4 regions of the Clostridium saccharoperbutylacetonicum N1-4(HMT) genome follow, and region 1 is predicted to be linked to each of the others. Evidence: riboswitches for the same ligand, from Rfam matches in the RefSeq annotation. Region 1 holds a riboswitch; each other region holds the start of a gene.

The links. Region 1 has a riboswitch for S-adenosylmethionine ahead of CSPA_RS24780 (methionine ABC transporter ATP-binding protein). Riboswitches for the same ligand answer to the same signal wherever they lie in the genome.
Region 2: another riboswitch for S-adenosylmethionine. It lies ahead of metK (methionine adenosyltransferase); the one in region 1 lies ahead of CSPA_RS24780 (methionine ABC transporter ATP-binding protein).
Region 3: another riboswitch for S-adenosylmethionine. It lies ahead of CSPA_RS09460 (pyridoxal phosphate-dependent aminotransferase); the one in region 1 lies ahead of CSPA_RS24780 (methionine ABC transporter ATP-binding protein).
Region 4: another riboswitch for S-adenosylmethionine. It lies ahead of CSPA_RS01455 (trans-sulfuration enzyme family protein); the one in region 1 lies ahead of CSPA_RS24780 (methionine ABC transporter ATP-binding protein).

The regions. Positions count from the first base shown of each region.
Region 1 covers NC_020291.1:5,631,861-5,635,007, forward strand. Annotated here, with positions in the region: gene CSPA_RS24775 (methionine ABC transporter permease) at 1-613, opposite strand, end outside; gene CSPA_RS24780 (methionine ABC transporter ATP-binding protein) at 613-1,584, opposite strand; SAM riboswitch class I at 1,722-1,838, opposite strand; gene CSPA_RS24785 (bifunctional metallophosphatase/5'-nucleotidase) at 2,070-3,147, opposite strand, start outside.
Region 2 covers NC_020291.1:700,075-703,221, reverse strand. Annotated here, with positions in the region: gene recD2 (SF1B family DNA helicase RecD2) at 1-267, opposite strand, end outside; gene metK (methionine adenosyltransferase) at 505-1,680, opposite strand; SAM riboswitch class I at 1,795-1,894, opposite strand; tRNA gene CSPA_RS03140 (tRNA-Tyr) at 2,025-2,109, opposite strand; tRNA gene CSPA_RS03135 (tRNA-Thr) at 2,157-2,231, opposite strand; tRNA gene CSPA_RS03130 (tRNA-Val) at 2,353-2,428, opposite strand; tRNA gene CSPA_RS03125 (tRNA-Tyr) at 2,435-2,519, opposite strand; tRNA gene CSPA_RS03120 (tRNA-Thr) at 2,567-2,641, opposite strand; tRNA gene CSPA_RS03115 (tRNA-Val) at 2,770-2,845, opposite strand; tRNA gene CSPA_RS03110 (tRNA-Tyr) at 2,852-2,936, opposite strand; gene CSPA_RS03105 (hypothetical protein) at 3,098-3,147, opposite strand, start outside.
Region 3 covers NC_020291.1:2,134,347-2,137,493, reverse strand. Annotated here, with positions in the region: gene CSPA_RS09465 (MetQ/NlpA family ABC transporter substrate-binding protein) at 1-143, opposite strand, end outside; partial or broken gene CSPA_RS09460 (pyridoxal phosphate-dependent aminotransferase) at 218-1,386, opposite strand; SAM riboswitch class I at 1,568-1,678, opposite strand; gene CSPA_RS09455 (DUF4829 domain-containing protein) at 2,151-2,342, opposite strand; gene CSPA_RS09450 (RidA family protein) at 2,587-2,973, opposite strand; gene CSPA_RS09445 (hypothetical protein) at 3,026-3,147, opposite strand, start outside.
Region 4 covers NC_020291.1:301,527-304,673, reverse strand. Annotated here, with positions in the region: gene CSPA_RS01460 (trans-sulfuration enzyme family protein) at 1-317, opposite strand, end outside; gene CSPA_RS01455 (trans-sulfuration enzyme family protein) at 436-1,593, opposite strand; SAM riboswitch class I at 1,747-1,860, opposite strand; gene CSPA_RS01450 (acid phosphatase) at 1,953-3,147, opposite strand, start outside.

The DNA of each region.
Region 1 (3,147 bases):
AATTGCCTAAAACTTGTAGTCCTTGTACTACTATAATTAAAACAATACATGTTACTACCATATAATCTGTTTGGAATCTTTGATATCCATAGCTTATAGCTACTTGACCAAGTCCTCCACCACCAATTGTTCCTGCCATTGCAGAATACCCAACAATACTTATTATTGTAAGAGTAATTCCTGAGGCTATTGAAGGAATTGCTTCCTTAAGCATAACCTTAAAAATAATTTGAGTATTTGATGCTCCAAAAGACTTAGCTGCCTCAATTATTCCTTTATCAACTTCTCTAAGAGCTGATTCAATAATTCTTGCTACAAAAGGAGCTGCTGCAATTGTAAGTGGAACAATAGCTGCTTCTGTACCTATTGATTTACCAGCAATAAACCTAGTTAAAGGTATAATAGCTACCATGAGTATAATAACTGGGAAACTTCTTAATATGTTAATTATTAAATCTAAAACTGAATAAACAATTTTGTTAGGTTTTAATCCATCTTTTGCAGTAACCGTCAATATTATTGCAGGTATAAACCCTAAGATTAATGAACCAAGAGTTGATGCAAAAACCATTTCTAACGTCTCAATCAAAGCTTTTCCTATTACATCACTCATTATTCAATCACCTCCAATAGAATATCTTTATTTTTAAGGTATTCCATAACCTTATCTTTATCTTTTTCATTTATATTTATTACAAGCCCACCTAATACTTCACTTCTAAATTTTTCAAGTTTGCCCCAAACAATTGAAAAATCTATTTCCAATTCCCGTGCCATCTTTGTAATTAGTGCATTTTCTGAAGAATCACTTGGGAAAAATAATTTAATGTTAACTCCTTCGTTTGGCAATATTTCTTCATCTTCATCATCCTCACCCAAGAATTTCTTCAATGATTTTCCTGGTTTTAAGAATAAATCTTCTGCTCTTCCTTCAGCTTTTATTTTACCGCCATCTAATAATGCAACTTTTTCACAAATTTCCTTTATAACTTCCATTTGGTGAGTAACTACTACTATAGTTATTCCCAATTCTTTATTTATTTTAGAAAGTAATGCTAAAATGTCTTTTGTGATTTTCGGATCTAAAGCTGAAGTTGCTTCATCACAAAGTAATATTTTTGGATCTAGTGCTAATGCTCTTGCTATTGCTACTCTTTGCTTTTGCCCACCACTAAGCTCTGATGGTTTACTATCTTTTTTATCTTTTAAGCCAACTAAATCTAGTAATCTCGATACCTTGTCCATAATTTCATTCTTACTGTATCCCCAGACTTCCAGAGGAAGCGCAACATTATCAAATACATTTTTTCTTTGCATAAGATTGAAATTTTGAAAGATCATACCTAAATCTTTTCTAAACTCTCTAAGACTTTTACCTTCTAATGAAGAAACTTCTTTCCCCATTACATTTACTGATCCTCCATCATAAGATTCAAGTCCATTTATACATCTAAGCAAAGTTGATTTTCCTGCACCACTATGCCCTATTATTCCATATATTTCGCCTTCTTTAATATCTAATGTTACATCTTTTATAACTTGTGTTTGTCCATAATTTTTAACTACGTTTTTAATTTCTATCAAAACACATTTTCCTCCTTTGACTTTGTTTTGTTAGTATCCGGATAACTAAGGTATTTAAATCAACAAATATTTAAATACCTCAAAACAAAAGCGCCAGAGAATAAATCTCCAGCGCATAAACATCACTTAAATTTATCCTCTCATCTATCAGCTAAATTGCTGCTGGAATTAGCACCATATAAATATTGATTATAAACCAATATTTCGGTTGCCGGGTTTCAAAGGGCCAGTCCCTCCACCACTCTTGATAAGATATCAGATTATTTTATTTAGTTACTTATCTGATTATATAAGTATTCTTTCTTTTTGTCAACTTCTAAATAATAACCTTCAAATCATTTTAATCCATAGTATATTAATCGGATTAGTATTATTATAAACAATTTTCATTTCTATTGCAATATCTTATTAATATTTTTAAGTAATTAACAACAATAAAAGTGTCAGAAAAATCATTCTAACACTTTTATTTTAATAATAATATTTTAAGCTGCTTTTTGAATAAGATTACTTACTGCTCCAGATAAATTAACCATTCTTGGAACATCTTTATTAGTTATTGTATTGTTACCATTTCTGTTCTTATTATATTTACACCAATCAATTAGTGCATCTCTAACTACAACATGAGTATCATTTTTAACATCTAATCCACCATACTTTGTGAATGCAGTAAAGGAATCTCCACCTTGCGCTACGAAATCTGGAACTGCTACAGTTAACATCTCATTATCTTTAATTGTTCTTCCATTTTCTCTTGTAATATCTTTCACTCTTTGACCTGTTGGAAGTTTTGAATCATAAGTAAAATTAATACCAGATACTTGCAATCCCTTGCTATTATCTGCTACAGCCTGCTCTAAAACTTCTTTTATTTGAGCCTTTGTCATTTTTAATTTATAAAGTGTATTATCAAAAGGCATAAATTGCCACATTGTTCCTACTGTTATATTTCCTTGAGGTATGTCAATTCTAAGACCTCCATTATTTTGAAAGCCTACATCAGCTCTAACTGCATCTTTTGTAACATCAGATGCCCAATTTCCTAAAACTGATGACCCATATGGAGTATTGTTTAATTTTCTTGTTAATTCTTTATCTGTATTGTATCCAATAACTTCACTTGTAATTGGATCTATTAGTTTATTAGCATCATTTACAATTTTATCAACATTAATATCTGTTTGTTTTACAACAGCTTTATATCCTTTTTCATTATCTAAAGCTACGTAACTTGTATCAAGCTTTGGTGCTTCAAATGCAATTTTTTTATCACTAGTTATATTAAATTTAGCATCAATATATCCTTTACCATTAGATGCTCCAATATATACTGGAATTTTAGTAGTTGTAGCTATCGCTGCAGTTTTTGTATGACTATGTCCACCAAATACTGCATCTACATTTTGAAGCTTATTAGCCAAGTCAAATACTGGTCCTGTTGCATTATCCCCTTTATCTCCTTCATGAACTAATGCAATTGTTACATCTGCTAATTTATCTTTTTTAATTTGTGCTGCAACTGAATTAATTTCATTTGCAAGATCTTTGAATTCATAATCT
Region 2 (3,147 bases), 1.6 Mb from region 1:
ATGAATTACTCCTGCACTTAAATATTTTTCTATCCCATCTAAAGAGGTTGGAAGAAGTTCTTCGTAATCTTGAATATTAAATTGATTTCCAAACTGTTTATGTACAGTATAATATCCTGTTAACTTCACATTTTGGCCTTCTTTTAAAAAAGGAACTGTTCCTACTGCGCTAATTAGATTATTATCACTTCTAATTTTACACACCACATATCCAGTATCTTCACTTTTAAAAACTATACTTTCAACAAAACCTTTTAGAACTTCCATAAAATCTCTCCAAATCTTTAATTTGTATTATTCAAAACACTAATAACAGACAATAACTTAGTTTAAAACCTTATTTGCATTTCTTAATTATACCATAAATATCAATATTTCAATCAATAATATACTTTCCTACTTTAAGTGAATAATTAATTATTCATGATTAATTTTTAGTCAACCATATCAAAAAGTAAAAAAGGCTACCTCTAGCACTCAGAGATAGCCTTCTTACTATATTTATTAAAGATATTTCTTTATTTCATCTACTTTGTTTAATTGTTCCCAAGGTAAGTTAAGATCATTTCTTCCAAAGTGACCATAAGCAGCTGTTTGCTTATAAATAGGTCTTCTTAAGTCAAGATCTCTGATTATAGCTCCTGGTCTTAAATCAAATACTTTTTCTACTATTTCAACAATTTTTTCTTCGCTTACTTTTCCTGTTCCAAAAGTTTCTACTTCTATTGAAACTGGTTTAGCAACACCAATAGCATATGCCACTTGAATTTCTAATTTGTCAGCAACACCTGCTGCTACTAAATTTTTTGCTACCCATCTTGCAGCATAAGCAGCTGATCTATCTACCTTTGTTGGATCTTTTCCTGAGAAAGCACCACCACCATGTCTTCCATATCCACCATATGTGTCTACTATTATTTTTCTTCCAGTCAATCCAGAATCACCTTGTGGTCCACCAACAACAAATCTTCCTGTTGGATTAATGAAATATCTAGTCTCAGAATCTAATAATTCAGCTGGAACAACTGCATCAATAACATATTTCTTAAGATCTTCTTGAATTTGTTCTAAAGAAATCTTTTCATCATGTTGAGTTGATATAACAATAGTATCAATTCTCTTTGGTTGATTATCTTCATATTCAACTGTAACTTGGGTCTTACCATCTGGTCTTAAATATTCTAATGTTTTATCTTTTCTTACTTCTGTAAGTCTTCTTGATAGCTTATGAGCCATATATATTGGAAGAGGCATATAGTCTTCTGTTTCATTAGTTGCAAAACCAAACATCATTCCTTGGTCTCCAGCTCCAACAGCTTCAACTTCATCCTTTTCACCTTTCTTAGATTCAAAAGCTTCGTCTACACCCATTGCAATATCAGCTGATTGTTCATCTATTGATGTAAGTACTGAACAAGTATCACAGTCAAAACCAAATTTGGCTCTATCATACCCTATTCCTCTTACTGTTTCTCTAACAACTTTTGGGATATCAACATAACAATTTGTTGTTATTTCTCCCATTACCATAACCATACCAGTAGTTGTACATGTTTCACAAGCAACTCTAGCATTTGGATCTTTTTCTAATATAGAATCCAAGATAGCGTCTGATATTTGATCACACATTTTATCTGGATGTCCTTCTGTAACTGATTCTGAAGTAAATAATCTTCTCATTTAACTCTCTCCTTAATTTTATTTTTTAATATTAGACTAGTATTTAAGTGTGCACAAACTTAAATATAAAAAAAAGCTCTTCGATAAGAAGAGCATGATTTCAACAATCACTTATTCTTATCTTGTAGAAATCATCCTACAGGAATTGGCACCTTATATAATACAGGTTGCCGGGTTTCATCGGGCCCTTTCCCTCCACCTCTCTTGATAAGAGTTTCTATTTAATTTTCATATATTATACTACCATAAAAGAAATTATTAGTCAATATTCGTAGATAAATTCTATATATAGAGAATAGAGAAATTTTATATAAAAAAAGAATAAACATAGTAGTTTATTCTTTTGGTGGAGGAAGATGGATTCGAACCATCGAAACGTAACGTAACAGATTTACAGTCTGCCCCCTTTGGCCACTCGGGAATTCCTCCATATTTAATTTTAATAATACAACTCAATTTTACTATAATTATATTATTGGAGCTGGCAATAGGAATCGAACCTACAACCTGCTGATTACAAGTCAGCTGCTCTACCGTTGAGCCATGCCAGCGTATTCAGTTAACAATTACAGTTCACAGTTGAGTCTATGGTTAACAGTTAAGCTTTTCAATTAAAAGCTAACAATTTGTGGTTTAAAATAACAATTGATTTAACAGCTATTATCTTTTAAATGGTGGGCACAACAGGGCTCGAACCTGTGACCCCCTGCTTGTAAGGCAGGTGCTCTCCCAGCTGAGCTATGCGCCCATTTATTGGTGGAGGAAGATGGATTCGAACCATCGAAACGAAACGTAACAGATTTACAGTCTGCCCCCTTTGGCCACTCGGGAATTCCTCCATATTTAATTTTAATAATACAACTCAATTTTACTATAATTATATTATTGGAGCTGGCAATAGGAATCGAACCTACAACCTGCTGATTACAAGTCAGCTGCTCTACCGTTGAGCCATGCCAGCATATTCAGTTTACAGTTAATAATTACAGTTCACAGTTGACTCTATAGTTAACAGTTAAGCTTTTCAATTAAAAGCTAACAATTTGTGGTTTAAAATAACAATTGATTTAACAGCTATTATCTTTTAAATGGTGGGCACAACAGGGCTCGAACCTGTGACCCCCTGCTTGTAAGGCAGGTGCTCTCCCAGCTGAGCTATGCGCCCATTTATTGGTGGAGGAAGATGGATTCGAACCATCGAAACGAAACGTAACAGATTTACAGTCTGCCCCCTTTGGCCACTCGGGAATTCCTCCTTATTCTGTTTTCACAGCAGTTGCTTGACAATCAATCAACAATGACTAGTATATCTGCAAATTGTATTTATTTCAACTCTTATAATCATGCATTTGCAGAAATTAAGCCCAACTTACTCCATATTTCTGCAATATACTTCATTTTAATATACTAATCTAAATTATTTTTTCTTTTTAATTATTTTATTTATATTATCAATATCTATATACT
Region 3 (3,147 bases), 3.0 Mb from region 1:
GGGCATACACCAATTACAATATTTTTATTCCCCACTTCTTTACTATCTGTTTTTGCACTTTCTTTACTGCTTCCGCAGGCAACCAAGCTTGCTCCTATTGTTCCTATAATCACTAGTGCTGCTAATTTCTTTAAAATCTTCATCTTTTATTCCCTCCAAAATTTATTGTTTTTGTATTTATTGCTAATGCTTTTAACTTTATCTTGCTTTAATTAATTTAGTTATTTCTATATTCCCTAAGTTTTTCAAGTCTCTTAAGAGCTTCTTTTAAGGTTTCTTCTTTCTTTGCAAAATGAAATCTTATATAACTATTTACTTTTTCTTTGAAAAAACTTGAACCTGGTACTGCTGCTACTCCAATTTCTTTAGCTAACCATTTACAGAATTCATAATCATCATCATATCCAAATTCAGATATATCAACCATTACATAGTATGCACCTTGAGGCTCGTAATACTTAAGCCCTATTTCGTCTAATCCATCCAAAAAATAATTTTTTTCTTTTTTTTTCTATAAATTTTACTCAATTCTTCATAATATTCATCATCAAATTCCAAGCCTTTAATTGCTGCCTCTTGAAGAGGTGCTGCTGCTCCTACAGTTAAGAAATCATGAACTTTTTTACAATTTTCTATTACCTCTTTGCTTGCAATAATATATCCAAGTCTCCATCCTGTAATTGAATATGTTTTTGATAATGAACTGCATGAAATTGTTCTTTCAAACATTCCATCTAAAGCTGCTAAATAAGTGTGTTTATGAGGCTTAAAAATTATATGCTCATAAACCTCATCAGTAATTACAAAAGTATCATATTCTTTTGCAAGGCTTCCTATATATAGCAGCTCTTCTTCGGTAAATACTTTGCCTGTAGGATTTGACGGATTGCAAAGAATAAGTGCTTTTGGATTTTGCTTAAATGCATTTTTCAATTCCTCTTTATCAAAGTTAAAAGCTGGCGGCTTTAATTCAACATAGATAGGCTGAGATCCAGATAAAATTGTATCTGCTGTATAATTTTCATAAAATGGCGAAAAAACAATTACTTTATCTCCCGGATTACAAACACTCATCATCGCACAAATCATAGCTTCAGTACTTCCACAGGTTACTAACACATTTTCATCTGGATTTATTTTAATTCCCATAAATCTCTCTTGCTTTAATGCTAGCTTTTCTCTAAAATTTTGTGCTCCCCAAGTCACCGAATACTGATGTGGACCTTTTTCTGAAACTTCTTTTAATTGATTAAGTATCTCTTTAGGTGGATCAAAATCCGGGAAACCTTGTGAAAGATTTATTGCTCCATATTTATTAGCTATTCTAGTCATTTTTCTTATTATAGATTCAGAAAACCAATCTAATCTATTACTTAATTTTGACATATTTATACCCCCAATATATTTAAATTATAAGCTTATAATTCTTATCAAAATACTCATATATTTTTATATAAAAATCTCTATCTTAGATACAATAGCAGTACAAAGATAAATTAAAAACTTATTATATAGAAATAGAGCACTAGAGATTAATCTCTAGTGCATCTTTGCATAAAAATTTTCTCTCTTATCTTTCAGCTAACGCTGTTGGAATTAGCACCACGTCATCGTAAATCATTACTTGATCGGTTGCTGGGTTTCATAGGGCCAGTCCCTCCACCACTCTTGATAAGTTATTCAATTCCTTCATTTCTTATAAGTTTAGTATATATTCAGCTTATTAAATTGTCAATACATTTTATGCATAAACATTAAGGTTATGCTAGTATTTATAATTACTAGCATACACGGTATTTTAACATCACAAATCTGGCTAATAGCCATTATAATTTGGGTTAAAAGCCATATTACTTGGTTCATAGACCTTGTATATAAAAAATTGATATGGCGCATAATTATCTAAAATTTCTAATAAATAAACCCTATTAAAACTAACTAAAAAGAATGATCTACTAGGGTGAATAGATCATTCTGCATATTGGATATTTATATTTAATAAGGGGTAAATAATGTTTTAACTACTTTATATATTTATAATACATAATATTTATGTCAAGCATGTGACAACTTTTTTATTAATTCAGGCATTATAGAAAATTGTGAACTTCTTGTAATTATGTATACAATGTATTTAGTTATTTTCTTTTTTAATATCCACGATCATCAACTTTCCAACTATCCGTTTTACTGTCTCTTATTAATATCCAATTATAATTATCATAAGTTGAATTTGGATTTAAACTTCCATCCCCACCTGAAGAATCTACATCAAAATTTGATAGCAAAACAATTACATTTTCAGTTTTAACACCATTCACTGAACCTCTCCCATTTTTCAAATACCCCTCAATAAATTGATCTGATTTTTTTTATCATACCATAATTTTGTCAGAGTAGCTCCATTATAACTTTTAAAACTTTTCTTTACGCAATTCACTGCATCATTTAATTCATTCTCACTGAACTTGTCAGTTGCTCCAATACTCACTACAACATTATCAGTTTTTCCAACTTGTTTATAAACCAGAAAAGAGCTGTCGTTAACGGATTTTAATACGCTAATGCGACAGCCCCTATAATATTTTAATTTGTTAAAGCAACTACTTCTAGTTCAATTTCTATATTTTTATTTGGAAATGTAGTTTGAATTGCTACTCTTGTTGGTAATTCATTTTTTTTGAAATACATTTTATAAATTTCATTCATTTTATCAACTTCAAAAATATTTTTCATATATACTACAACTTTTAAGATATTATTCATTGAAGAATTTGAGTTTTCAAGTAAATATTTTATATTTTCTAATGCATTTTTTGTTTGAATCTCAATATTTCCCAATATAAATTGTCCACTTTGTAAATCACATGATACTTGGCCTGATAAATATAAAGTATTCCCAGCTTTTACCACTTGATTATATGGGTAATCAGGTTGTTTCACATTAGGCAAGTTTAATATTTCTTTTTTCATTTCTTTCCTTTTCACCTTCTCTGTACTTTTAATATAATTAGTTATAACAAAATTATCTATTAATACTCATTTCTTTTTTAGTCATTTTCTCAAAAAGAGATTCTAAACGCGCTTCAAGTATCCATTGATCAGGTATATGTTGAAAGAAATTAAATCTTAACCCCCAGCTAATGC
Region 4 (3,147 bases), 1.2 Mb from region 1:
GTTGTTGCCCTATATGTTCCACCGTATACATCTCCGCAAATTATAATATGATCTCCTGCTGAGAATATTGAGAGCACAGAACAAATTGCTGCCATCCCAGATGCAAAAGCAAAACCACATTCCCCACCTTCAAGTTCTGCTATTAGTTTTTCTACAACATCTCTAGTTGGATTTCCTGATCTAGCATAATCATACTTTCCAAAATTCTCTATATCAAATTGATGAAAAGTAGATGTTTGATATATAGGAGTACTTACAGATCCTGTTGTAGGATCAATATCTCCACTTGCATGTATTAATTTAGTTCCAAAATTCATAATTTACACCCCAATCTTTTTAGTTTACAGTTAACTGTTAATGTTGAATTTGCTTTGCAAATTCTTAAAATATATTACAAGAAAAGCCACAGCCTTTTCCTCCTTAAACTCATAACTCCTAACTCTTAATTGAATTAATCGCTTTGTCTAAGTCATTTATTAGGTCATCTATATTTTCTATTCCAACAGACAGTCTAAGTAAATATTCATCAACACCTAATTTTTGCTTAATTTCTTCTGGTATTTCTGAATGAGTTTGCGTGAATGGATAAGTTATTAAAGTTTCAACCCCACCTAAGCTTTCTGCAAACCTTATTACTTTAACACTCTCTAAAATTTTAGGTATTAATTCTTTATCCTTAACTCTGAAGGAAAGTGTTGCTCCAAAGCCTGTTGCTTGCTGCTTATTCAATTCATATCCCTCAAAAGCTTCTAGCCCTACATAATAAACTTTTTCTACATTAGGACTACTTTCTAAGAATTTAGCTATCTTTATTGAATTCTCCTGTGATCTATCTAATCTTATGTGTAATGTCTTTAAGCCTCTTAAAATAAGCCAGGCATCAAAAGGTGATAACGTAGCTCCCGTCGACATATGAATTCTTCTCAATCTTTCCAATATTTTATCATCATTTGCAACAATAAAACCTGCTAGTAAATCATGATGTCCACCTAAGAATTTTGTTCCACTATGTACTACTATATCAGCACCTAATTCTAATGGCTTTTGATAATATGGTGTTAAAAATGTATTATCTACAATAAGTAGTAAGTTGTTATTTTTAGCTATTTCTGCTGTAGCTCTTATATCTGTTACCTTCATCATAGGATTCGAAGGAGTTTCTATAAGAATACCTTTTGTGTTTTCCTTTATTGCTTCCAATATATTTTTTGTACTTGTTGTATCAACAAAGGTTACTTCTAACCCAAAATCTTTAAAAGTTTCATCAAATAACCTATATGTCCCTCCATATAAATCATCAGATAAAAGTATATGATCCCCTGTTTTAAATAAGTGTATACAGGCTGTTATTGCTGCCACTCCTGATGAAAAACCAATGGCTGATTTTCCACCTTCTAAAACTGCTAAGGTTTTTTCTGCTTCTTCTCTTGTTGGGTTTTGTGCTCTTGAATAGTCATAACCTGTGCTATTATTTAAGCCATGATGCTTAAAGGTAGCCGCTTGATAAATAGGAAAACTTATTGCCCCTGTAGTTTCATCCCCACCTGATATGCCACTAACTGCAATTGTTTCAAAAGATTTTTTTACTGTCATTTTTTTGCCTCCTCAAATTTATATATTGCTTAAAACTTATTTATTGTTACTGCTAAAGAATAAATTCATCTTATAGATGAAGGTTATAAAAAAAAGCCACTCCTAAAACAAGAAGTGACTATATAAACCATAAGTTCCATTAAGTCTTAATGCCTCTCATTTTTCAAGATATTATCTTGCAGGATTTAGCACCAACGAAAAATTTATATAAATCTTTCAGGTTGCCGGGCTTCAAAGGGCCAGTCCCTCCACCACTCTTAATAAGATTAACTTATCCAAATATATATTTGTTATTATTAATTATACATAATAAAAATTTTATGTCAATAAATATTAGTAAATTTATCGATTTTGTGTATTTATTCTGCCCACGCTCCATTAGAACCAACATAATATCCATCAATATACTTATCATGCTCCATAGTTCCTGATTGGTTTAAATAATACCAATTCCCATCCGTATCCTTAACCCAACCTGTCTGCATGGCCCCCGTTTTATCTAAATAATACCAGTTTCCATCACCACTTTGAACCCAGCCTGTCTTCATCATTCCTGATTTATCTAAATAATACCATTTGCCATCCGTGTCTTTAAGCCATCCAGTATTTATTGTTCCTTCTTTTGACAAATTATACCAAAGTCCATTTTTTTGCTGCCATCCAGTGTTACCTTCAGTAGCAATTTTATTAGTCACACCATTATCAGTTGCAGTTTTATCTGAGTTAGTGCTTACATTATCGTTAGTTGCGTTCGTATGGTTACTTGGTGAATTATGATGTGACCCTGAAGAAGAATCTGATGTTCCTATTAATAATCTGACAGAGTTATTATCATAAACAAGATTTACTACATAATTACTTGGTAAACCAGTTGTTTCAATTGATGAAAATCTACTATTTGTGTTATTACTATTAAATTTTATTATAGTCATACCACTTGTAGGTATATAACTATTACTAAAATCCAACTTCAACTTTCCATTGAAGGTTGCATTACCATCAACCTCCAACACATCATCTTTGCTTCCAATAGAAAGTTCAAGTGTACTGTTTTGTGATTGATTATAGTCATTTTTTATATTCACTAATCCATCTACATTTTCAACAACTGTACCACTTTCATTTGAAACACTTCCTACTCCAAAAGCTGTAGCTGAATCTGCTTCAATAGTACCACCTTGAATGTCTGTTCCACCACTATAAGTATTATCTCCACCTAATTTTAAAGTTCCTGTTCCTTGCTTTATTAAGGTTCCACTTCCTGAAATATCATTACGCCATCTATCTGAAGCATTAAATCCACCCTTTGATGCTTCCATGTTCACTGTAATATTGCTATTAAAGGCTCCATAACCATCTGCCGCTGCAAAGAGGTTAAGCCTTCCCCAACCTTCAGCATCGTCTAATAATGGATAGCCAGATTCTAAACCAGTTGTATATAAAACATCGCGCCTTTGATTAACATCAAGATATGGAAGACGAGTTTCTAATAGCACTTCTGCTCCTTTTGGCACTTTCATTGGTATAGTTGTGTCTCCAGTTTGTCCAAATCCA